DNA from 3 places in the Pseudoalteromonas sp. CR1 genome. Region 2 is predicted to be linked to each of the others. Evidence: predicted binding sites of a transcription regulator. Region 2 holds the regulator's gene; each other region holds the start of a gene.

Region 1 (7,703 bases), on a different contig from region 2:
GTAGTCATGTAAGAAGCGCTCTAGCCATGCAACCGACTCAGCATCTAAGTGGTTAGTAGGCTCATCGAGAATAAGCATGTCTGGCTTTTCTAGTAATAAACGACAAATAGCAACACGGCGGCGTTCACCACCTGACAGGTGCTCAATTTTAGCATCCCACTCAGGTAAACGAAGTGCATCAGCAGCACGCTCTAATACGTTATCGATATTATGGCCATCATGCGCTTGAATAACCGCTTCTAATTCACCTTGCTCTTTAGCCAGTGCATCAAAGTCAGCACCTTCCATTGCGTACTCGTTGTACACTTCGTCAAGGCGATTAAGGGCGTGTTTTACTTCGCCAACAGCTTCTTCAACTATTTCTCGTACTGTTTTGCTTTCATCTAGTACCGGCTCTTGTGGTAAGTAACCAATTTTAGTGCCTGGTTGAGGACGCGCCTCCCCTTCAAAGTCTTGGTCAACACCGGCCATAATGCGTAGCAATGACGATTTACCAGAACCATTTAAACCAAGCACACCAATTTTGGCGCCAGGGAAAAAGTGCAACGAAATATCTTTTAAAATTGTGCGCTTAGGCGGCACAACTTTAGATACTCGACTCATCGAGAAAATAAACTTATCAGGTAAAACCATGGAGGAAAGCCTTCAAATAATAATAAAAATTTCAATGTTGTATTGTAGTTGTTGAGAGGTGAAACAGTCAACGAATGGCGGGTGGGAATATCTGTTTATCGTTTTACCTTGTTAAATGTATAGTTTTATTTGGGTGTGCTAACGTATTTAAACCATAGTAAAAATAAGAAAAACTCATGACCATACAAAAAATAATAACAATACTGGCTTTGCTAATACTATTTACAATAAATTCCAAAGCAAATGCAGCAGACTCACCTTGGCCCGAAATAAGAAAACAAAGAATAAACCAGCTCCTGCCAAACGCGTTAAAAGCGGCTAATGTAGACGCTTGGCTTATTGTTTGTAGAGAAAATAACAACGACCCATTGGCCGACCATATTGGCTGTGAAAACGCAGGATCACCAGCGGCGTACTTATTTTACTTCAATAAAGGGACGTTTCATTCAGTTGCTTACTCACCTTCAAGCGAAGCAAAAGCACTCGACGAGCTAAATATACATGAAAAAGTGATCTCAGTGCCACGCAGTGTGTCTGCGTTAAAATACGCCGCTGAGTTTATAAAAAAGCAGCCTTTTGAGCGCATTGCAATAAATGTCTCTGACCTTAACGCGCAGGCTGATGGCTTATCGCACTCACAATACAAGCAACTAGCGAGCTTATTAGGCGCAAAGCAAACAGCAAAACTCGTATCTTCTGAAGAAGTCGTTTATCAATGGCTTTCAATTAAATTACCAGCGGAGGTTGAAATAATGAAAGAGGCTGCAATGCTTTCAGCAAAGTGGCAACTAGAGGCTTATAAAACCATTGTTCCAGGTAAAACCACTGATGCCGATGTAGCCAAATTTTTAAAAGCTAAAATGAAAGCACGAGGCGTAACCGACGCATGGGCTGCCGACCAAAACCCCAACGTAAACTCAGGCCCCGACCGCGGACATTCGCATTCTACAAATAAAATGATTATGCCGGGTGACGTAATTCAAATTGATTTTGGTGTAAAGCTCTACAATCGCTGGGTAAGTGATATTCAGCGTTTTGCTTATGTGCTTAAAGAAGGGGAATCCTCTGCACCGGCCAACATTCAGCAATATTGGATTAACGCCAGAGACAGTGGTTTTGCCGCATTTAATGCCATGAAACCCGGCGTAAAAGGCATAGACGTGGATCAAGCTCAAACCGTATTAATGAATAAATACAACTCAGAGCCTGTGCCATGGAGCACCGGTCACCCAGTAGGATATGTTGCGCACGACACTGGCCCAAATTTAGGGGGTTCTCGCAGTGCGCAAGTAAGGCCTGCAGCACATCGTAAACTAAAAGAAGGAATGGTGTTTGCCTTTGATGGTTTTTTTAGTTGGCCTTTGAATAATACCGAGTTTAAAACCATTTCAGTTGAAGAAATGGCTGTGATTACCAAAAACGGCGCTGAGTATTTAATTCCTCCTCAACAAAATTTAGTATTAGTAGGTAACAACGAGTAGTTTAAAAAGTAAGTATTTTAAATGCAGTGAGTTAAGCCTATTTTTAGGGGGTAACTCATTGCTTGCCACAGACTTAAGTAATAATGAATAAATTTCATTTAGACATCTATACATCTAGAGGTTGATATTTTTTGCTTTCAGTTCATAATTAGCACGAGTTTTTATGAGTAGGAGTTAAAAATATGCCAATCACTGTAAAGGATGAGCTACCGGCCATTGCACGTTTACGCCAAGAAAACGTATTTGTAATGCCAAAAAGCCGTGCAAAAACGCAAGAAATCCGCCCAATGCGTTTGGCTATATTAAATTTAATGCCTAATAAAGTAGAAACCGAAGTACAGTTTATTCGTTTGCTTGCCAATTCTCCTTTGCAAGTAAACGTAGAGCTGCTGCGCCTAGACACCCACCGCAGCAGTAATAATTCAGAAGAACACCTCGATACGTTTTATCGCTATTTTTCAGAGGTAAAAAACAACAACTACGATGCGCTTATTGTTACAGGTGCACCACTAGCACATTTAGAGTATGAAGATGTTGCCTACTGGGAAGAGCTAAAAATCATTATTGATTGGGCAGAGCAACACGTTACCTCTACGTTGTTTTCGTGTTGGGCGGCCCATGCCGCGTTATTCCACAGCTACAACTTAAAGCGCGACTTAGAACCCAATAAGCTGTGTGGTGTATTTACCCACCAATGTCATTTTAAACATGGTGCATTAACCCGTGGCTTCGACGATACCTTTTTAGTGCCACACTCACGTTATGGGCACATTGATATAAATAAAATAAACGCATGTGATGATTTAGTTATATTAGCAGGCTCTGAGCGAGTAGGTGCTTACTTACTGAAAAACAAATCGGGTAGCCAAGTATTTATAACCGGCCACCCGGAATACGATGCCGACACCCTAAAAGGGGAGTACGAGCGCGATTTACAAAAAAGCCCAGATGCCCCAAAACCTGAAAATTACTTTCCTGATGATGATGCAAGCAAACAACCTTCAAAAACATGGCAAAGCCATGCTTTTTTACTTTTTTCGAACTGGTTAAATTACTACGTGTATCAAACCACACCGTATGATATTAATTTAGTTAGCCAAGATGTGAGGACTAACAACTATGCCGAATAATAAAGCCGCCAACAAACAAGCCCAACTAAGTGAAGCGCTCAAAGAGCGTATTTTAATTTTAGACGGCGCTATGGGCACCATGATCCAAACTCATAAACTTGAAGAAGAAGACTATCGTGGCGAGCGCTTTAAAGACTGGCACGTGCTAATTAAAGGTAATAACGATTTATTAAGCCTCACTAAGCCAGAGTTAATAACAGAAATACACCGCAGCTTTTTAGCTGCCGGTGCAGATATTATTGAAACCAATACTTTTAACTCAACCACCATTTCGATGGAAGATTACGACATGGCAAGCATAAGCCGTGAGGTAAACTTAGAGTCGGCTAAACTCGCGCGCGCAATATGTGACGAGTTCACCGCTAAAAATCCAGAAAAACCTCGCTATGTAGCAGGTGTGTTAGGGCCAACATCTAAAACCTGTTCTATCTCGCCAGATGTAAACGACCCAGGTTACCGTAACGTAACGTTTGATAAGCTGGTTACTGCTTATGTTGAGTCTACTCTTGCTTTAATGGAAGGCGGCGCTGATTTAATACTTATCGAAACCATATTCGACACCCTAAATGCAAAAGCAGCCTCATTCGCAGTAGAAGAAGCGTTTGAGCAAGCAGGGCGCACATTACCTGTAATGATCTCGGGCACCATTACCGATGCCTCAGGGCGTACCCTTTCTGGGCAAACAACCGAAGCATTTTATAACTCCATTCGCCATATAAAACCTATTTCGATTGGCCTTAACTGCGCCCTAGGGCCAGACTTACTTCGCCAATACGTAGAAGAGCTTTCGCGCGTATGCGAAACATTTACTTCAGTACACCCTAATGCCGGTTTACCTAACGAATTTGGTGAGTACGACCTAGAAGCGGGCGATATGGCAGCCGAGATTATAGATTGGGGCAAATCGGGCTTTATTAATATTGTGGGTGGCTGCTGCGGTACAACGCCTGCGCACATTCGTGCGTTTGCAAAAGGGCTTGAAGGCGTTAAACCTCGCCAATTACCAGAGCTTGATGTACGTATGCGTTTATCAGGCCTTGAAGCCTGTAACTTAAACTAGGAGCCAACATGACACAGCAAATTGCAGTATTTACCAATGTTGGCGAGCGTACCAACGTAACTGGCTCGGCCATGTTTAAACGTTTAATCATGGAAGAAGACTATGAAGCAGCGCTTACCGTTGCCCGCGAACAAGTAGAAAATGGCGCCCAAGTTATTGATATAAACATGGACGAAGCCATGTTGGACTCAAAAGCGGCCATGGTTAAGTTTTTAAACTTAATTGCCTCAGAGCCTGATATCTCAAAAGTGCCTATTATGGTCGACTCCTCTAAATGGGAAGTGATAGAAGCAGGCTTAAAGTGTATTCAAGGCAAGGCGATTGTTAATTCAATATCGCTTAAAGAGGGCGAAGAGCCGTTTAAACGCCAAGCTAAAATTATTAAACGCTTTGGCGCCGCCGCTGTGGTTATGGCGTTTGATACCGACGGCCAAGCTGACACCGCAGATAGAAAATACGAAATCTGTGAGCGTAGCTACAAAATATTAGTAGAAGAGATTGGCTTCCCACCGGAAGATATTATATTCGACCCTAATATATTTGCCGTAGCCACCGGTATAGAAGAGCACGACAACTACGCCGTAGAGTTTATTGAAGGCACACGCCGCATTAAACAGAACTTACCGCACTGTAAAGTGTCGGGCGGGGTGTCTAATGTATCGTTTTCGTTTAGGGGTAATAACCCCGTGCGTGAAGCCATTCACTCAGTGTTTTTATACCACGCAATAAAAGCGGGCATGGACATGGGTATTGTAAACGCAGGCCAGCTTGCAGTTTACGACGACATCCCAGAGGAACTTCGTAAAGCCGTAGAAGACGTAATCCTTAACACCGACCCCGGTGCAGGTGAACGCCTTGTAGAAATAGCCCCTAAGTTTTCAGGCATGGCACAAGCCGAACGCGTAGAAGATTTAGAATGGCGCACATGGCCTGTTGAAAAACGCCTAGAACACGCCCTTGTAAAAGGCATTACCACCTTTATAGATGAAGACACAGAAGAGTGCCGCGCAGCTGCCGATAAACCTATTCACGTAATTGAAGGGCCACTCATGGATGGCATGAACGTGGTAGGGGATTTATTTGGCGCAGGTAAAATGTTTTTACCGCAAGTTGTTAAATCAGCCCGTGTAATGAAGCGAGCCGTAGCCTACCTAGACCCATTCATAGAAGCCGAAAAAGAAGAAGGTGCCACTAACGGTAAAGTGGTTATGGCTACCGTAAAAGGCGACGTGCACGACATAGGTAAAAACATTGTAGGCGTGGTACTGCAATGTAATAACTACGAAGTAATCGACTTAGGCGTAATGGTACCTGCCGAAAAAATACTGCAAACAGCAATTGACGAAAAAGCCGATATTATAGGCCTTTCGGGCTTAATTACCCCATCGCTTGATGAAATGGTACATGTAGCCAAAGAAATGACCCGCCGAGGCTTTGAGTTACCACTTATGATTGGCGGCGCAACGACCTCTAAAGCGCATACTGCCGTTAAAATTGAGCCACAGTACGACAAAGGCGTCGTGTATGTAAATAATGCTAGTCGGGCAGTGGGCGTAGTATCAAGCTTGTTATCTAAAGAGCTAAAACCAGCCTTCTTAGAAAAAACTAAAGCCGAGTACGTAAAAGTACGCGAACAACAAGCGCGTAAAAAACCACGCTCAAAACCGGTTACCATACAGCGTGCTCGCGATAACGCAGCACAGCTTGATTGGGATAACTACACGCCACCTGTGCCTAAAAAGCTGGGCGTGACCGAGTTTAAAAATGTATCAATCGCCACGTTGCGTAAATATATAGATTGGACCCCATATTTTATGACGTGGTCAATCGCTGGTAAATACCCGCGCATAATGGATGACGAAGTCGTTGGCGAGCAAGCACGTAGCTTATTTAAAGACGCTAACGACATGCTCGACGACCTCGAAAAGTCAGGCAGTTTACAGCCATTGGGTGTAATTGGTTTATTCCCTGCAAACCGCGTGGGCGATGACATAGAAATTTACACCGACGAAACCCGCAAAGAGCTGTTAAACACCTCGTGCCATTTGCGCCAGCAAACCGAAAAAACCGACTTTGCTAACTATTGTTTGGCCGACTACATTGCGCCAAAAGGCACACCTGATTACTTTGGTGCGTTTGCAGTAACGGGCGGTTTAGAAGAAGACGACTTAGCAAATGCGTTCGACGCACAGCAAGACGACTACAATAAAATAATGGTGAAAGCGGTTGCCGATAGGCTCGCAGAAGCGTTTGCAGAATACCTACACGAACAAGTGCGTAAAGAGTATTGGGGCTATGCACCCGATGAAAACCTCGGTAACGATGAGCTAATTCGCGAAAACTACCAAGGTATTCGCCCTGCGCCAGGTTACCCAGCGTGCCCAGAGCATACCGAGAAAAAGAAAATTTGGCAGTTGCTCGATACCGAAAAACGCATTGGTATGCAGCTCACCAGTTCATACGCCATGTGGCCAGGGGCTGCGGTTTCGGGCTGGTATTTCTCACATCCAGAGGCAAAATACTACGCCGTAGCCGCTGTGCAAAAGGATCAGGTAGAAGATTACGCCAAGCGAACTAATATGACGCTCGCAGAGGCAGAAAGATGGCTATCGCCTAATTTGGGGTATGAGCCGGAATCATAGCGAAGCGGTCAGTTTTTAGCGGTCAGCTATCAGTAAAACAAAAACGAGCCAAAATAGGCTCGTTTTTTAGTGCTAGGCTACAGGTTTTATTGTTTATAAGTAATTGTTCGCTTTACTTTTTGTACCTTATTTATGTTATTATGTTTCTTTTTTGTATACAGAGAGTAAGTGTGAAGATTAAAGTTTTAATAGTATGTTTATTTTTATTGTTTTATGCAGAAGGGGCTAAGGCCAGTGGGGTTTTTAATTTACCACCCTATACAGGCGGGCCAGTATATCCACCAGATCCTATTCCTATAACCCCTACACCTCCAAGCCAAGGGGTAACAGCTCCGACTAATTTTAAATATGTACAAGACAATGATGCCTTAAAGATTTCATGGGATTGGGCATTAGAAGGAGAAATCACGGTACCATCTCCTATACTCCCACCTCAAGGAAGTCTGTACTCGTACGATATGCGTAGCCGTGGTCATTTTAGTTTTAGTATTGATGTTGAAGTATCTGAACTGAACAATAATTCATACAGGTTAATAAGTAACTCACCACATAATTACTATACCTACAGTTCTTTTCCGTTTTCGACAATTAAATTTAGAGTAAGGGCTAAAAGGGTTAATAATTCTACAGATCAAACTACTTATTCACCCTATTTATATAGTCCAGAAATTAAACGTAAAGTGAAGTTAGGTTCGCCGTATTTTAAGCCAAATGGTGGAGATTTAGTAAAAGGCTCATCATTTGAAATAGCTCACAG
Region 2 (7,703 bases):
TAATCACTAAGCTTACATCGGCGAAGTGATGACCTTTAGCAAGCATTTGCGTGCCCACTAATATGCGCGCACCGCCTAAGTTAATTTCGTCGAGGGCTTTTTCTAAACTACCTTTACGGCGGGTGGAATCTCGATCAATACGGGTTACAGGCGTCTCAGGAAACTCGTTTGTTAAAAACTCTTCTATTTGTTCGGTACCTTTCCCATTAGGGAATATTTGTGTACTACCACAATCAGGGCATTGATGAGGTACCTGATGTTGGTCACCACAATGGTGGCAAATCATTTGACCAATCGCCTTGTGGAACGTGGCACTGGTACTGCAACGGTTACATTCACTCAACCAACCACATTCATGGCAAATAAGCGTAGGCGAAAAGCCGCGACGATTTAAAAACACCATAACCTGTTTGCCACGATTTAAGTGTTGGCGCATGGTAGCAAGGCTTGCGTGAGCTATACCGGCCTGATCGGGCTGGCCTTTCATGTCGAGTAATTTAAACTGGTTATCGGTTGAAGTTTGAGCGCGCTCTGTCAGGCTTAAAAGTTGGTACTTATTATTAATGGCTTTATGCAAGGTTTCGAGCGCAGGAGTTGCACTGCCCAGTATAAGTGGAATTTTATGCTGGAATGCACGATAAGCTGCTAAATCTCGTGCATGGTAACGAAGGGTGTCTTGTTGTTTAAATGATGAGTCGTGTTCTTCGTCAACGACAATCATACCGAGCTTTAAAAAAGGTAAGAAAATACTTGAGCGCGTACCTATTACAATCGCGCAACTCCCTTTTTCGCAAAAGCGCCAGGTTTGTAGGCGTTCGTTATCGGTAAGTGCAGAATGCCATAACATGATGGGAGTATCTGGAAAGCGCCGACGAAAACGGTTTACCGTTTGAGGGGTAAGGCCTATTTCGGGTACGAGTACTAAGGCTTGCTCACCTCGCTTTAACACTTCTTCAAGGCATTGAAGATAGACTTCGGTTTTACCACTACCGGTAACCCCTTCTAATAAAAATGTGTTAAAGCCATTACTTTGATTAATTGCAGTGCAAGCTACGGCTTGCTCTTTATTTAATGTAGGCTTGCTACCCACTGTTGGGGCTGTACTTTGCCACTGATTATCATGTTCTATGGTTTGTGTAATCAATGCTTTTGCAATAAGGCTATCGATAGTTTTTTTACTAAAGCCTAATGCTTTAAGCTCGGTTAATGATGATTTACCAGACTGCGCAAGTTGCTTTAATAAGTTAAGTTGAGTTTTTGCTTTGAGTGACGGAAGTTTTGCCCCTTTTTCTGTCAGCATAACCATGTTGATACTGGTTTTATCCGGTGATTCACCTTGGCGTAGCGCACTAGGTAGCGCTATATGAATTGTTTCGCCAAGTGGGTAACAGTAATAGCGGGATGTAAAACTCAAAAGCGCAATGTGCTCAGATGATAAAATAGGCGCATCATCGATGACTTCAATGATAGGTTTTACTTTGTTTTCGGGCACATCGGTCTTGCTTTTAATAGCTAAAATAACGGCTACTTTTTGTTGGTTACCAAAAGGCACCAACACACGCATTCCTGGTTCTAGTGGTGATGTCATACCATCAAGTTGCTTATCTACTTTGTAATCAAAGGTGCGCGGTAAGGGAACTTTTATAGCGACTTCAACAAAATGCATAGCAACTCAACTCATAAAATTAATGATGTAATGTACTAAAAATAACGTTAAAAACCTACTAGCAAATGTTGCTTGCTTGAGTGCCTGGCTACTTTTTTAGCAAAACAGTTAATAATAGCTTGTGTGTTTGATGGTAGTTGGATAAAATCCGCGACCAACAAATTTGTTTTAACGACGTATGGTGCCAGACTTCGGGTTTGGAGAGCGATGCGGCCTTAACTAGAGGTTTCTATGAAAGAAGGTATTCACCCTAAGTACGAAGTAATTTCTGCAACTTGTTCATGCGGCAATAAATTCGAAACAAGCTCTACTTTATGTAAAGACATTCACCTTGACGTATGTTCAGCGTGTCACCCTTTTTACACTGGTAAGCAAAAAGTTTTAGACACTGGCGGACGTGTTGATCGTTTCAACAAGCGTTTCGGTGCACTTGGTAGCAAGAAGTAATTTTTGCTGTCTCGTTAAATTAAGCACCTTAGGGTGCTTTTTTTATGCTTTTAATTTAGTTGTGGCAATTTGCGAGCGATACCGTCTCAATTTGAATAATTAAATTTTACGCGAGCTGCGTTAAAATTTTTTAATGTAGAACAACTAAGTAACAAATTTTTAGCTTATCACTCGATTTTCTTATTTCTCTGCAATGCATAACTATTTCCTGTTCTTATTCTGAATATGCATAAACCCTTACAGACAAATCGCAAATTATTCTCTATATTTTTAATTAGTTCATTTTTTAACTAAGTGGTTAAATGCAGCTAACGTGAAGTTATATGTTTTTAAAGTATTTGAATAAGTCTATTTTTGCTTATTTTAATAAGACTTTATTAAGATGTTTTATAAAAAATAATGAAAGAATAAATGTGCCTTTAAACCCCGTTATTGGATGAATTTTTATTTATAAAGTGTCGATATAATTTACTAAAGTTATTGAAAAACCTCTTAAAATTAATCGAACTAGCATATAACAGGATAGACCTGATATTGCTTGGAATTTAAAAATAATAAGGGTATCGTAGCCTAAACTTCACCTCTCACTTTTACTTTAATTGCAGGATACAATCGCGTTATGTCAGACTTTCGTGAACAAGCACTACACTATCATTCGCACCCCGTTCCAGGAAAAATTAGCATTGAGCTAACCAAGCCTGCTGAAACGGTTAAAGATCTCGCATTAGCATATAGCCCAGGAGTTGCAGAACCAGTACGCGAAATAGCTGCTGACCCTGCAAACGCTTATAAATACACCGGCAAAGGGAATATGGTTGCGGTTATCACTAATGGTACTGCAATTTTAGGCCTGGGCAATTTAGGCCCACTTGCTTCAAAACCTGTAATGGAAGGTAAGGCGTTACTGTTTAAGCGATTTGCTGGCCTTGATTCTATTGATATTGAAGTTAAACATCGCACCACGGAAGATTTTATTAATACAGTGGCTAATATTGCCGACACATTTGGCGGTATTAACCTCGAAGATATAAAGGCGCCAGAGTGCTTTGAAATAGAAAAAGCGTTGATTGAACGCTGCAGTATTCCTATATTTCATGATGATCAGCACGGTACAGCTATTGTAACCGCTGCGGGTATGTTGAACGCGCTTGAGGTGCAGGGCAAGTCTATCGAAAATGCCACTATTGTGTGTTTGGGGGCGGGTGCTGCTGCGGTTGCTTGTATGGAGCTTTTAATTAAGTGTGGCGCTTTGCGTGAGCACATATACATGCTTGACCGTAAAGGTGTTATTCATACTCGTCGTGATGACTTAAATGAATACAAAAAACTTTTTGCAAACAATACAGACAAGCGCACGTTGCAAGATGTGATTGAAGACGCAGATGTATTTGTTGGTGTATCGGGTCCTAATCTATTAGCCGCCGACGATTTAAAGTTAATGGCAGAAAAGCCAGTTGTGTTTGCCTGTTCTAACCCCGATCCTGAAATTGATCCTGCATTGGCCCACTCTGCTCGAAACGATCTAATTATGGCAACGGGTCGTTCAGATTACCCTAACCAAGTTAATAATGTACTGTGTTTTCCGTTTATATTCCGCGGTGCTCTTGATGTACGCGCCAGTGCAATTAATGATGAAATGAAAATAGCTGCCGTAGAAGCAATTAGAAGTATTGCTAAAGAGCCTGTACCTGCTGAAGTACTGACGGCTGCGGGTGTTGATAAGCTGGAGTTTGGTGATAAGTATATTATTCCAAAACCAATGGATCCTCGTTTACTACCACGCATTGCAAAAGCGGTTGCAATGGCTGCGGTAGAGTCAGGTGTTGCACAAATTGATTTACCTGAAAATTACATGGAATAAGTGTTAGGTTGTAATTTTAGACACAAAAAAACCTCAATTAATTGAGGTTTTTTTGTGTCTAAAATTACGTTTAGTCTTCGTTTAACACAGGCACTTCTAGCCCCATTTCTTGCATTATTTTTTTCACTTCTTCAGGGACTTTTTCGGCGTTATCCTTACGTAAGTCGTCATCGTTAGGCAAAGGTTGGCCGGTAAATGCATGTAAAAACGCTTCACAAAGTAGTTCACTGTTTGTTGCATGACGTAGGTTATTAATTTGACGACGCGTGCGCTCGTCCGTTAATACCTTTAATACATTTAGTGGGATCGAAACGGTAATTTTTTTTACTTGTTCTGATTTTTTCCCGTGTTCTGCGTATGGGTGAATATACTCACCATTCCATTTAGCCATAAGATGTATCGTCGCCTCAGATTAATAATTGCTCACATGCGCTACAATGCATATGAATATGCGTGAAATTCTATCGATTTAAAAAAGATAGTCAAATACTAGTTATTTAGCCATCTAGAGCTTTAAATGTTTTGACATCTTTAATGAGATAAATTACTCTTTTAGACGTCTAAACATCCAAATTGAGCAGGTGACGAATATGAGCGAAAAAAATAAAGCAACCATTGCAGTGAGAAGTGGTGTTGAAGCCGACAAACATCATGGCGCAGTTGTCGCACCTATTTATTTATCGACAACTTATTCGTTTGCCGACTTTGATACAAAACGCCAATATGATTACGGACGAAGTGGTAACCCTAATCGTGATATTTTAGCTGAAACGTTAGCCGAACTAGAGGGCGGAGCAAGGGGCATTATTACTGCTACGGGCATGTCTGCCGTTCATTTGGCTACGCAAATTTTGAATCATGATGATACGTTGGTGATCCCTCATGATTGTTACGGCGGCAGCTATCGTTTATTTACTTCACTGCAAAAGCGCGGTTTGCTTAAGCTGGAAGTCTTAGATTTAACTCAAGCACAAAGCTTGGACAAAATTTTAGCAATTAAACCTAAGCTAATTTGGATAGAAACACCCAGTAACCCATTACTACGCTTAACTGATATTAAAGCAATAACCGATATTGCTAAGCAGTGCGGTGCTTTAGTTGCTGCTGATAACACATTTTTATCACCGGCATTACAAAACCCCATTAAATTTGGTGTTGATATAGTGGTGCACTCGACCACCAAATACATCAACGGCCATTCAGATGTAGTAGGCGGTGCGGTGATTGCAGCTTCACAAGCGCTGGGCGATGAATTGGCATGGTGGGCAAATAATATAGGTATTACAGGTGCGCCATTTGATAGTTATTTAACATTGCGTGGCTTGCGAACACTCAATGTGCGTTTAAAGCAGCATCAAGAAAACGCATTATCGATTGCTAAATATTTAGATGAGTCTGAATTTGTTCGTCAAGTGTATTACCCAGGCCTTGAATCGCACCCACAGCATGAATTAGCTAAAGCTCAGCAACTGGGCTTTGGTGGCATGGTGAGTTTTGATATTAAAGGCGACATAAACGATGCTGCGGCGTTTTTAACAAGCTTACGTGATTTCAGCTTGGCAGAGTCTTTGGGCGGAGTTGAGAGCTTAATATGCCATCCTGCAACGATGACACACGCTGGAATGGAACCTAAAGCACGGCTTGAAGCAGGGGTTGGCGACACGCTTATTCGAGTTTCAGTCGGTATAGAAGATATAAACGACTTATTAGCTGATTTAGAGCGCGTGTTTCAGCTTGTAAAGCCTGGGCAAAATAAAAACATTGGCCGTGTTGGTAAAGGGGCTGGCTCGCCTGAAGGCAATGTGAAATTAAGTGCAGCCCGTCCAGCGCTTTGGTAAGTAATACCAATCCGCAATAATACCTAATCAATTTGAGGGATTAACCGGCGCTAACTTCGTTAAAAATTTTTCATATAGAACAAATAAATAACGAAATTTTTGCCTTGTTATCGACACGGTTTTCTTATCCTCAAAATAGACAATCTAATTAAGCGAATTGGTATAAATATGGTCAATTGTGTACATAAATTTGGTGGTTCAAGTTTAAGCTCTAGTGAGCGCTATCAAAGCGTAGCTAAAATAATTATTGGCCACTCACAACCGGGTGACTGTGTTGTGGTATCTGCTGCCGGTAAAACCACGGATACCCTTGTGTCGTTGTGGCAAAGTTATCAGCAGCAAGACACACAAGCTGTCGCTGATATTTTACTGCAGTTAAATAACCATCAAAGCGATTTAATTGAGCAATTATTACAAGCTGATTTAAAGCGCAGCGCACTTAAAACATTACTCGAAGAGCTAAATATAATTGCAAGCTTAGCGCAAAGTGAGCAACTCAAAGAAGCGCAGTTACTTGCTCATGGTGAGGTATGGTCTGCGCGATTATTAGCTGCATATTTACAACAGTTAAACGTACATGCCTGCGCACACGATGCTCGCCTACTTTTTACCTTAAATGATGGCGAATTACGCCATGCTCAAAATAAGCTGCAATGTAACAGTGTTATTGATGCCAATAAAGTGAATATAGTAACCGGGTTTATAGCGGCAAATACATTTGGCGATACCGTAACGCTTGGGCGTAATGGTAGCGATTACAGCGCAACACTACTTGCCAGCTATTGTGATGCTAAGCAAGTATGTATTTGGACTGACACGCAAGGTGTATTTAGTACCGATCCGCGTAAAGTAAAAAAGGCAATTAAGTACGCTAAAGTGTGCCGCACTCAGGCCAATTTACTAGCGCGATTAGGTAACCCCGTTCTGCATGCTAAAACGTTATCGCCTTTAAAAAATACCAATATAAAGCTAGCTGTACGCAGTAGTTTTGATGTTCAAGCAAGTCCAACTCATATTGTTAAAGAAGGTCTAGCTAAGAAAAAGCGTTTTATTACGACGCTACAAAGTGTTGATTTATTAACAGTAGAAGGCTTGAGTGAAGGTGAGGTTGCAAATGTTAGCCAGCTTATTCAGCATAGTCTTCATCACTTTAACCATAATGGCGAAGTGTATTTAGTCGTACCGGCTGCACAAACATACCAAGTTATTAATTACTTTGCTGGTAGAGCTAATATTAGTGAGTCGAATTTAAACGGCTGTGCAGTTGTTGCCCCAGAGCAAGACATCAGCACACTTAAACTGCAAGCTTTAGAAGTATTAGCTGAGCAAACTATAAAACCGCGTTTTGTGCATCAAGATAATGGTTATGTTTTATTACTAACTGATCAATTTATTGATAGCGATGTGCAAAGCACATTGCACGATAAGCTAGTCAACAAAGGTCAAGAAATTGCGATTATAGTTGCAGGGTTAGGTAATGTAGGTGAAGTGTTTATACACCAACTGGCGGATCAATTTGAGCGCCTAAGCGGTGACTTTAGTATTAAATTAGTTGCTTTGGTTCGCTCTCAAGAGATGCTGTTTAATCCAAGTGGAGTTAACCCTCAAACATGGCAAAAACAATGGCAGCTTGAGGCCAAAAAATACCAAAGTAGTGATTTATTAAATTCAATTAACGAGCTTGATTACGAGCATAAAGTAGTCATTGATATTACTGCTAGTGAGCAATTTAGCCAGCTTTATGCTGACTTTGTGCAAAGCGATTGCCATTTAATTAGTGCAAATAAATATGCCGGCACAGCGCCTACACATTGGTATCAAACACTTAGGCATAATTTGGCAGAGCGCAACTTACATTGGCGTTATAACACAAGTGTAGGAGCAGGCTTAC
Region 3 (7,703 bases), on a different contig from region 2:
GCTGTCCAATCTTCGCTGCTACGAATAGTATCAATAGGGAAACCAAACGATACCGCAGTAGATTGCGCCGATTTTTCAACAATAGTAGCATGATGACCTTTAAGTTCTGGTGCATCAGGGATACTTAAACGGCTTTGCTCGCCTTTAGGTAGGGTTGCTAAATCGCTCATCATTTCGGCTTTAAGCGCGTTAGGCACAGCGCCAATTAAACCCAATGTTAGTTTAGATTGGGTAAGCTCTGTGTTGTAAAATGCTTTTACATCATCAAGAGTAAGTGCTTCTAAGTCTGAAATATCACCATAGTTGTAGCTCTCGTATGGGTGGCCTTTATAAAGCGTACTGTAAAGTACTTCTTTACCTAGCTCTTCATCATTAGAGGCTTTTAAGCCAGACTTAATACCGTCGATCATTTCTTTTTTAAGGCGTTTAAAGTCATCGTCTCTAAAACCTGGGTTAAGTAGTTGCTCGCTTATAAGTGCATACCAAGTTTCAGCGTTATCTTTATGAATACGCCCCTGGAACGACAGCATTTCTTTATCTATTTGGTAACCAAAGCTACCCGCAAGCGGATAAAGCGCTTTTTGGATTTCCTTGTAGCTGGTACTTTGCGAACCACCTCGAGCAAGCATAGCGGCGGTAAGTGCGGCTACACCTTTTTTACCCTTCGGATCGGCGGCTGCACCTGTATTGAATAAAAAGTTTACATCAACCAGCACCGAGCTATTAGTTTTATCAAGCACTTTAAATGCCGGTGCCTCTGGCGCTTGCTCAAGCTTTGCAACCACCTCGCTTAAACTCGCCTCTTGCTCAAACCCCGGTGCTTTCTCAAGTGCCGACATTGTCACTGTAGTGCGGGTGTTATCTACAAAGTATTTATTAGCAACCGCTTTAATATCCTCAGCGGTGATGCTGTCGGCTGATTTATAAAGCTGGTTAATAACCTCAGGGTCGCGCTCAAAATGCATGTAACTCGCAAGCGTTGATGCTATTGCTTGCGACGAATCTAAACCATTAATAAAGCTATATTTAAGATTAGATTTTAAGTCACTTAATTTTTGTGCATCAACCAATTCTGTACGTGCTTTTGCGTAAGTGCGATTAATTGCATCGCGTGCTTTAGCTAAATCTTCTTCGTTTTCTACTTTTACAAATACATGCAGTAGGCCCGGATCTTTGGTTTCTGGATTATAGGTAAACATTTGGCTAGCAATTTGTTTATCAACAACCAGCTCTTGGTATAAATCTGAGTTGTTTGAAAAATAAAGCTGTGAGATTAAATCAAGCGCAGCTCGGTCTTTTTTAGCAGGCTCCCACGGCGCACCTTTGTACGATACCAGTAACCAATGCCCTGGTAAGGCTTTATTTTGCTCATGTAAATATTTAGGTGCTTGCTGTTTTGGCTCAGCTTTAATATCGGCAACGTAATCGCCTTTTTCCCAACCACCCCAGTGCTTTTTAACCATTGCCATAGTGGCTTTAGGGTCAACATCACCCACAATAACTAGCGATACATATTCTGGCTTATAAAATTTATCAAAAAATTCTTTACCGTAAGCCATTTGGTCTGGCATGGCTTCTATGTCTTCAAAAAAGCCCATTGTGGTGTGTTTGTAAGTATGCTTTTCAAAAGCCTCTGCACGCACAGCACTTAATAACTTGCGAATCGGGCTGGCGTTATTTTTTAAGTACTCACCTTTTACCGTCAATGCTTCGGTTCTAAATTGCTCTTCGGTGTAGGTTAAGTTTTGGAAAATATCAGCTTCAATCTCAAGTACTTTATCAAGGTGCTGCTTTGAGAAGTTTAAATGGTAGTTAGTGTAATCGTTGGTGGTGTATGCACGGTTATCAACCCCTGCATTTTTGAATATGGCGGTGTATTCGTCTTGCGGAAATTTTTTAGATCCTTTAAATACCATATGCTCAAAAAAGTGAGCAAAGCCGGTCTTGCCCGCCTCAACTTCGTTGCGAGATCCAACAGAAACCGGTATTTGCAGCGAAACTACATCAGGGTAATCCGTTTTAACAACCATGACTCGAAGGCCATTATCAAGCTCTTTAATAAGGTAATCTTGTGAAAAAACACGGTCATCAGCTTTTTTTATTTGTTCTTGTTTTGCTGTTTGCGTTATTTCATTTTTTTGCATTGCACAGCCAGTTAAAGCGAGTGATACCGCAAGGCTTGTTGCTAATAATTTAAATTTCATAATTGTCCTTTAGTAAATTGAGCAAAGTTGTTGTCAAAATATTTACAATTTCACTGCTAATTATGCCCCAAAGCCAATAAATATAAGAGCCCTCAGCGACTTTATTATGTAAACAACTGTGTCATGCACTTAATTTAGGAACATCTTTGTATGAATAATCCTCACGATGCTTGAAAAACTTTCACTTAAAAAATCTATCTAGACGTCTAAATGGCTGCTATATTAATTCTATCAACCATTGAGCTGGAATGAGGATTATGGCTTTATCACTGCAAGAGAAAATTGAGGACACTAATCAAGGTGTTTATCTTATTGGTACAACGCCCCCTAAAATAGGCACTGATGAAGCGCAATTAAAAACCATTGCAGAAAAACTATTAGGCCGCTTACACGAAATTGAATACGACGGTGTTGTTATTTACGATATTCAAGATGAGAGTAGCCGTACTAATCAGGCTCGTCCGTTTCCATTTAAGCAAACTGTTGATCCGCGTGAATACAGTAAGTTGTTAAAAGATTTATCACGCCTAGATGTAATTACATATAAAAGTGTAGCTCAGCGCGGTGTAGCAGAATTTAAAGATTGGCTAAATGAAACTAAAAATGAATTTGATTTAAAAAACGTTGTTTTAGTAGGCAGCCCATCGTCAGTAGGTGATATAAAACTAAGCCTACCCGACGCTTATAAAACATTAGCGAAGCAAAGTGATGACTTCTTTTTAGGAGGCGTAACCATTGCAGAGCGACATGCAAGTAAACGTAATGAACACGAACGCTTAATAGAAAAAACAACGCAAGGTTGTCAGTTTTTTATATCGCAAGCAGTTTATAACGCACAAGCCACTATTGATTTAATAACAAGTTACGCGCGTACCTGCAAGGCACAAGGCGTTGCACCAAAACGTATTATACTCACGTTTACACCATGTGGCGGTGAAAAAACCCTAGAGTTCATGCAGTGGCTAGGTATTTCAGTACCAGAGGCGACTAAATGGCGCATGCTTGACGCCGACAACACCTTGAGTGAATCGGTGCGTATTTGCCGCGAAAATCTCGATTCAATTTTAAAAAGCTGTGCACACTTAGACGTGCCACTAGGTTTAAACATTGAAAGCTTAACAAACCGAAAAGAAGAAATTGACGCATCAATAAACTTATACCGTTTATTAAAAGCAACAATGGAACTCAACCTAGCTGAAAAACAAATTGCTTAATAGTTAAACTAATTTACCCCCTTCTTGGCAAGCTACAGGCTTGCTTTTATTATCTCACCAACCTTAAAAAAACTTAAAAACAAAAATTAAATACACACCCACTTTGCTATTACCTCAAACATACTTTCAACTTTAATGGGTTTTGAAATATAGCCATTCATACCGCAATCTTGCGCCTTTAATAAATCGGTTTCTCTAGTATTAGCAGTCATTGCAATAATGGGTAAGTTTTTAAACTTAGCTTGTTTTTTTATTTCTATGGCTGCCGTATAGCCATCCATTCTAGGCATTTGGCAATCCATCATCACCCCATCGTAAGTTTTTTGTTTTAGCGCGTCTAACGCCTCAAAGCCATCATTGGCAATATCAACAATTAGGCCATTCTTACGAAGTATTTGTGTTGCTACTTGTTGATTAAGTAGGTTATCTTCAACCAATAAAATATGAAAACATTGCAGTTTTTGTAGTGTATTTTGTGTATTTGAGCTCTCTAATAATTCTGGTTTTTTAGTGTTTTTATATGCATAATTTGTAAAAGCACGTTATGCAATGTGCTTTTAATTATTGGTTTTATAAGTACTTTATAAGTGTTTTCACCAAACCCTAATAGGCTTTCGTTAAGTGCTTTATTTTCACAAGGCGCTACTACAATAAGTTTTTTGCATTTAACTTAAGCTCATTACGAAGAGACTGTGCAGCACTGTCATGATTTAAATTTAACGTTCGCCAATCTATAAATATAAAATCGTAATTTTGCAGTCCGCTTAACCGGTCTAGTACTTGATTGATGTTATTTACAATATCAAATTTCACTTCAAAACCTAAAAGCAGCGTTTGTAATGATGTTAACTGACTATCTGAACTTTCAATAACAAGTGCCCGCTTGGCTCTAATATGTGATATATCAAACTCACTTTGCTTAGTCGAATAATTAAGTGGAATAGTAAAACTAAAGCAGCTCCCCTTATTTAACTTGCTATTTACTGCAATATCTCCCTGCATTAGTTCAACCAATGTTTTGCTTATTACCAAACCAAGCCCCGTTCCACCAAACTTTCGGGTTGTCGATACATCAGCCTGAGTAAAAGGTTTAAACAGTGAGTCAACTTGTGCTTGGGTCATCCCAATGCCGTTATCTGAAATAGAAAAAGCGACGCTGCAACAGCTATCTACTTTTTGAACTAATTTAACAGCTAGAATAACCTTACCGCGGGTCGAAAATTTAAGCGCGTTATTAAGTAGGTTTAACAGCACTTGGTTAAGCCTTAATGCATCGCCAATAAAGAAATCAGGCAGCAGAGGGTCAATATCAAACACCACTTCAATTTTTCTTTGTGATGCTAACGTACTAATAATATTTACAAGATTTTCTAGGAAGGTATTAAAATTAAATTCTTTTTGTTCAAGCTCTATTTTACCCGCTTCGACCTTTGAAAAGTCTAAAATATCATTAATTATCCCTAATAAAGACTCTGCCGAATAATAAATTTTTTCAACATAGTCTCTCTGTTTATCCGAAAGTTCAGTATCTAAAACCAAATAAGCCATACCTATTATGGCATTCATCGGGGTGCGAATCTCATGGCTCATGTTTGCTAAAAAGTCTGATTTAGCCTCATTAGCAGCTTCTGCATCTTGTTTAGCAAGTTTAAGATCGTGGGTCCTATTGGCAACTTCTTGCTCCAAGTTTTCAGCCGCACCTTTAAGCACCTCATTGGCTTCGTAAAGCTGTAATGATTTGGCTTCAAGCAGCTTTTCGGCTTCTTTTCGCGCCAAGCGCTCTCGCTCTAACCTCCGCTGTAAAAGGGCTACATCCATATTTAACCTACCAGTGTTAAGTTAAACGTAGCCACTTGATGATCGTCACTGATCTCGCTGCTTATGCTTATATTTTCCTTAAAATGTTCGGCTGCACCTTCTATTAACCCTTCAGCAAGTACAGCAAAGGGTTACTCGAATGGTAAATCATCCGCATTTGGGTATCACTTAATCGTTTGGTTTGAAAGCTAGGTAACTCAACGTCGGTATATAGTTTTTCAACTTCTACATGCACGTGCCTATCTATGGTACCTAAAAAGTCAAATGTGGTAGTGAGCTCTTCAAAAAATTGTGGATAGTAGACTAAAAAACGCTTTAACAAATATTTCCCGTACTCTTTAACAAGTACATCAATCGGAATATTAACAATGCCACTCAGTGAAGTTACTAACTTTAAAAGCTCCTGCTTGTTATAGTTACCGACACTGGTATAAACCCCATTAGAATCCAGCTCGTTTTGCTCAATAATTTGATCGGCAACGGCTGGTGAAAATCTGATCTCGACCATTTCTAAAAATTCAGTAAAAATAATGCCTTTCATCGCTCTAGCAACTTATTAGTCGTAGATTAAGTATAGATTTAAACTGTAGTAATGCACATTTGTAAGAAGAAAAAACACTTACAATGTATTCCTATTTAAAGGGGGTTTTACTTATTTAGCCGCTTTATGTAAAAGTGACTATTAAAATAAGCGCAGCTGATGTGTATAAAATTGCTAAATACTATTTAAAAACTAATTTTTCATCACTAAATGGGGCATTAACAGCCCCATACTATTGGCTATTATTTACGGCGCCTGCTTGGAGCCCTTTTTCCTGTAATACGTTTTTTATCGCGATCTTTACGCGCTTTGTTGGTGTTTTTGCGGTTATCTTTAGGTGGCTTATTTAAATCAGGTTCATAACCTTCAAGCCATTGTGGTGTTAAGCGGGTATCAAGCAGTACTTCAATTTCTTCAAGTAGCCATTGCTCATCAATACTAACTAATGACATAGCAAGCCCTTGCTCACCTGCACGACCAGTGCGGCCTATGCGGTGTACGTAGTCTTCTGCTATGTATGGCAGCTCAAAGTTTATTACGTATTTAAGCGCAGGAATATCAAGCCCGCGCGCTGCTACATCAGTGGCAACTAATACGCGTGTAGTGCCCTCTTTAAAGTTTTGTAGTGCACGGTCGCGCGCGCCTTGCGATTTATCGCCATGAATAGATTCTGTTTTTAAACCGTCTTTACACATTTCTTTGGCAAGCTTATCGGCCATTTGCTTGGTGCGCGTGAATATAAGTACTTGGCGCCAATTTTTCATGCCAATCATGTGCGATACCAGCTCGCGTTTTCTGTCTTCATCAACAGCGTAAATAACCTGTTCGACTTCAACGGCAGCCGAGTTACGTTTATCTACTTCAATCAACTCAGGGTTTTTAAGTAGCTTTTTACTTAGCTCAAACACGCCGTCATCAAAGGTAGCTGAGAATAATAAGGTTTGGCGATCGCCTGGAATGTGGCGCAAAATACGTTTTATTTCATCAATAAAGCCCATGTCGAGCATGCGGTCGGCTTCATCAAATACCAATGAATCAACACTTGAAAGCACCACACTGCCTTTAACGATATGATCAAGTAAACGCCCTGGCGTTGCAACTATCACTTGCGCCGTTTTAAGTGCTTTAATTTGCGGGCCAATACTTGCACCGCCATACGCTAAAGCGCCCTGAATATTGCTGCCTTGGGCGTATTTTTCAAAACTTGCAAACACTTGCTGAGCAAGCTCACGCGTTGGCGTTAAAATAACCACTCGAGCAATACCTGGCTCATCTTTTTTTGGTGTATTTAAAAGTTTATGAAGAAGCGGTAATACAAAGGCTGCTGTTTTACCTGTGCCTGTTTGCGCGCTGCCCATTACATCGTTGCCCGCTAAAATAGGCGGAATAGTTTTAATCTGAATTGCGGTAGGCGTGGTGTAATTATTTTGCTCAATCGCTGTTAGTAATAACGAATCGAGATTAAGTGATGAAAATGATGTGGCAGACATAGGCTTAGCTTTAAAATAACAAAGAGCGCCATTATACCTGAGCTTTAGCAATAAAAAAGGCGCTATCAATAGCGCCCCATTTAAATGCTAATGTTAAACCGGTTTTAAGGTCGCTTTTCGCTCGTTATAAAATGCAATTAAATCATCAACCGTTGCTTGGCAGTATTCACGAATACCCGACACCACCATGTGCTTTTCACCAAAACCGACTTTTTCGCCGTTTTCTAGTAAATTAAAGCGTAAGGTAATTTTGCCGCGCTTGCCTGTGTATTCAAAACTTGGCTCAGCAAATTCAAGCGTTGGTGCTTTAATCTCAATGTTATCGAGGTTAATAATCATTGACTCGTAAATAACCATAGGCCGCGCAGGGTTAATCATCACCTCTTGCTTGCCCATTAGTGGAATAATGACATGTGGGAAAGCCGTACCAGAAAAC

What was found. Region 2 encodes MetJ, which represses methionine synthesis genes. Its sites were predicted from a motif close to TAGACGTCTAGACGTCTA; they were not measured.
Positions count from the first base shown of each region.
Region 1: a site for MetJ is predicted at 2,214-2,231, ahead of metA (homoserine O-succinyltransferase). Genes of this name have one in related genera too.
Region 3: a site for MetJ is predicted at 2,404-2,421, ahead of KZZ04_RS01180 (methylenetetrahydrofolate reductase). Genes of this name have one in related genera too.

Region 1 covers NZ_JAHXRM010000007.1:4,378-12,080, forward strand. The annotation lists gene ettA (energy-dependent translational throttle protein EttA) at 1-633, opposite strand, end outside; gene KZZ04_RS08050 (Xaa-Pro peptidase family protein) at 810-2,114, shown strand; gene metA (homoserine O-succinyltransferase) at 2,297-3,244, shown strand; gene KZZ04_RS08060 (homocysteine S-methyltransferase family protein) at 3,234-4,304, shown strand; gene metH (methionine synthase) at 4,313-6,946, shown strand; gene KZZ04_RS08070 (hypothetical protein) at 7,117-7,703, shown strand, end outside.
Region 2 covers NZ_JAHXRM010000012.1:60,671-68,373, forward strand. The annotation lists gene priA (primosomal protein N') at 1-1,666, opposite strand, end outside; gene rpmE (50S ribosomal protein L31) at 1,898-2,113, shown strand; gene KZZ04_RS11840 (malic enzyme-like NAD(P)-binding protein) at 2,733-3,974, shown strand; gene metJ (met regulon transcriptional regulator MetJ) at 4,045-4,365, opposite strand; gene metB (cystathionine gamma-synthase) at 4,565-5,812, shown strand; gene metL (bifunctional aspartate kinase/homoserine dehydrogenase II) at 5,981-7,703, shown strand, end outside.
Region 3 covers NZ_JAHXRM010000001.1:241,724-249,426, reverse strand. The annotation lists gene KZZ04_RS01185 (pitrilysin family protein) at 1-2,204, opposite strand, end outside; gene KZZ04_RS01180 (methylenetetrahydrofolate reductase) at 2,462-3,418, shown strand; gene KZZ04_RS21145 (response regulator) at 3,505-3,855, opposite strand; gene KZZ04_RS01175 (ATP-binding protein) at 4,064-5,236, opposite strand; gene KZZ04_RS01170 (heme NO-binding domain-containing protein) at 5,340-5,777, opposite strand; gene KZZ04_RS01165 (DEAD/DEAH box helicase) at 6,020-7,267, opposite strand; gene KZZ04_RS01160 (DUF3581 domain-containing protein) at 7,361-7,703, opposite strand, start outside.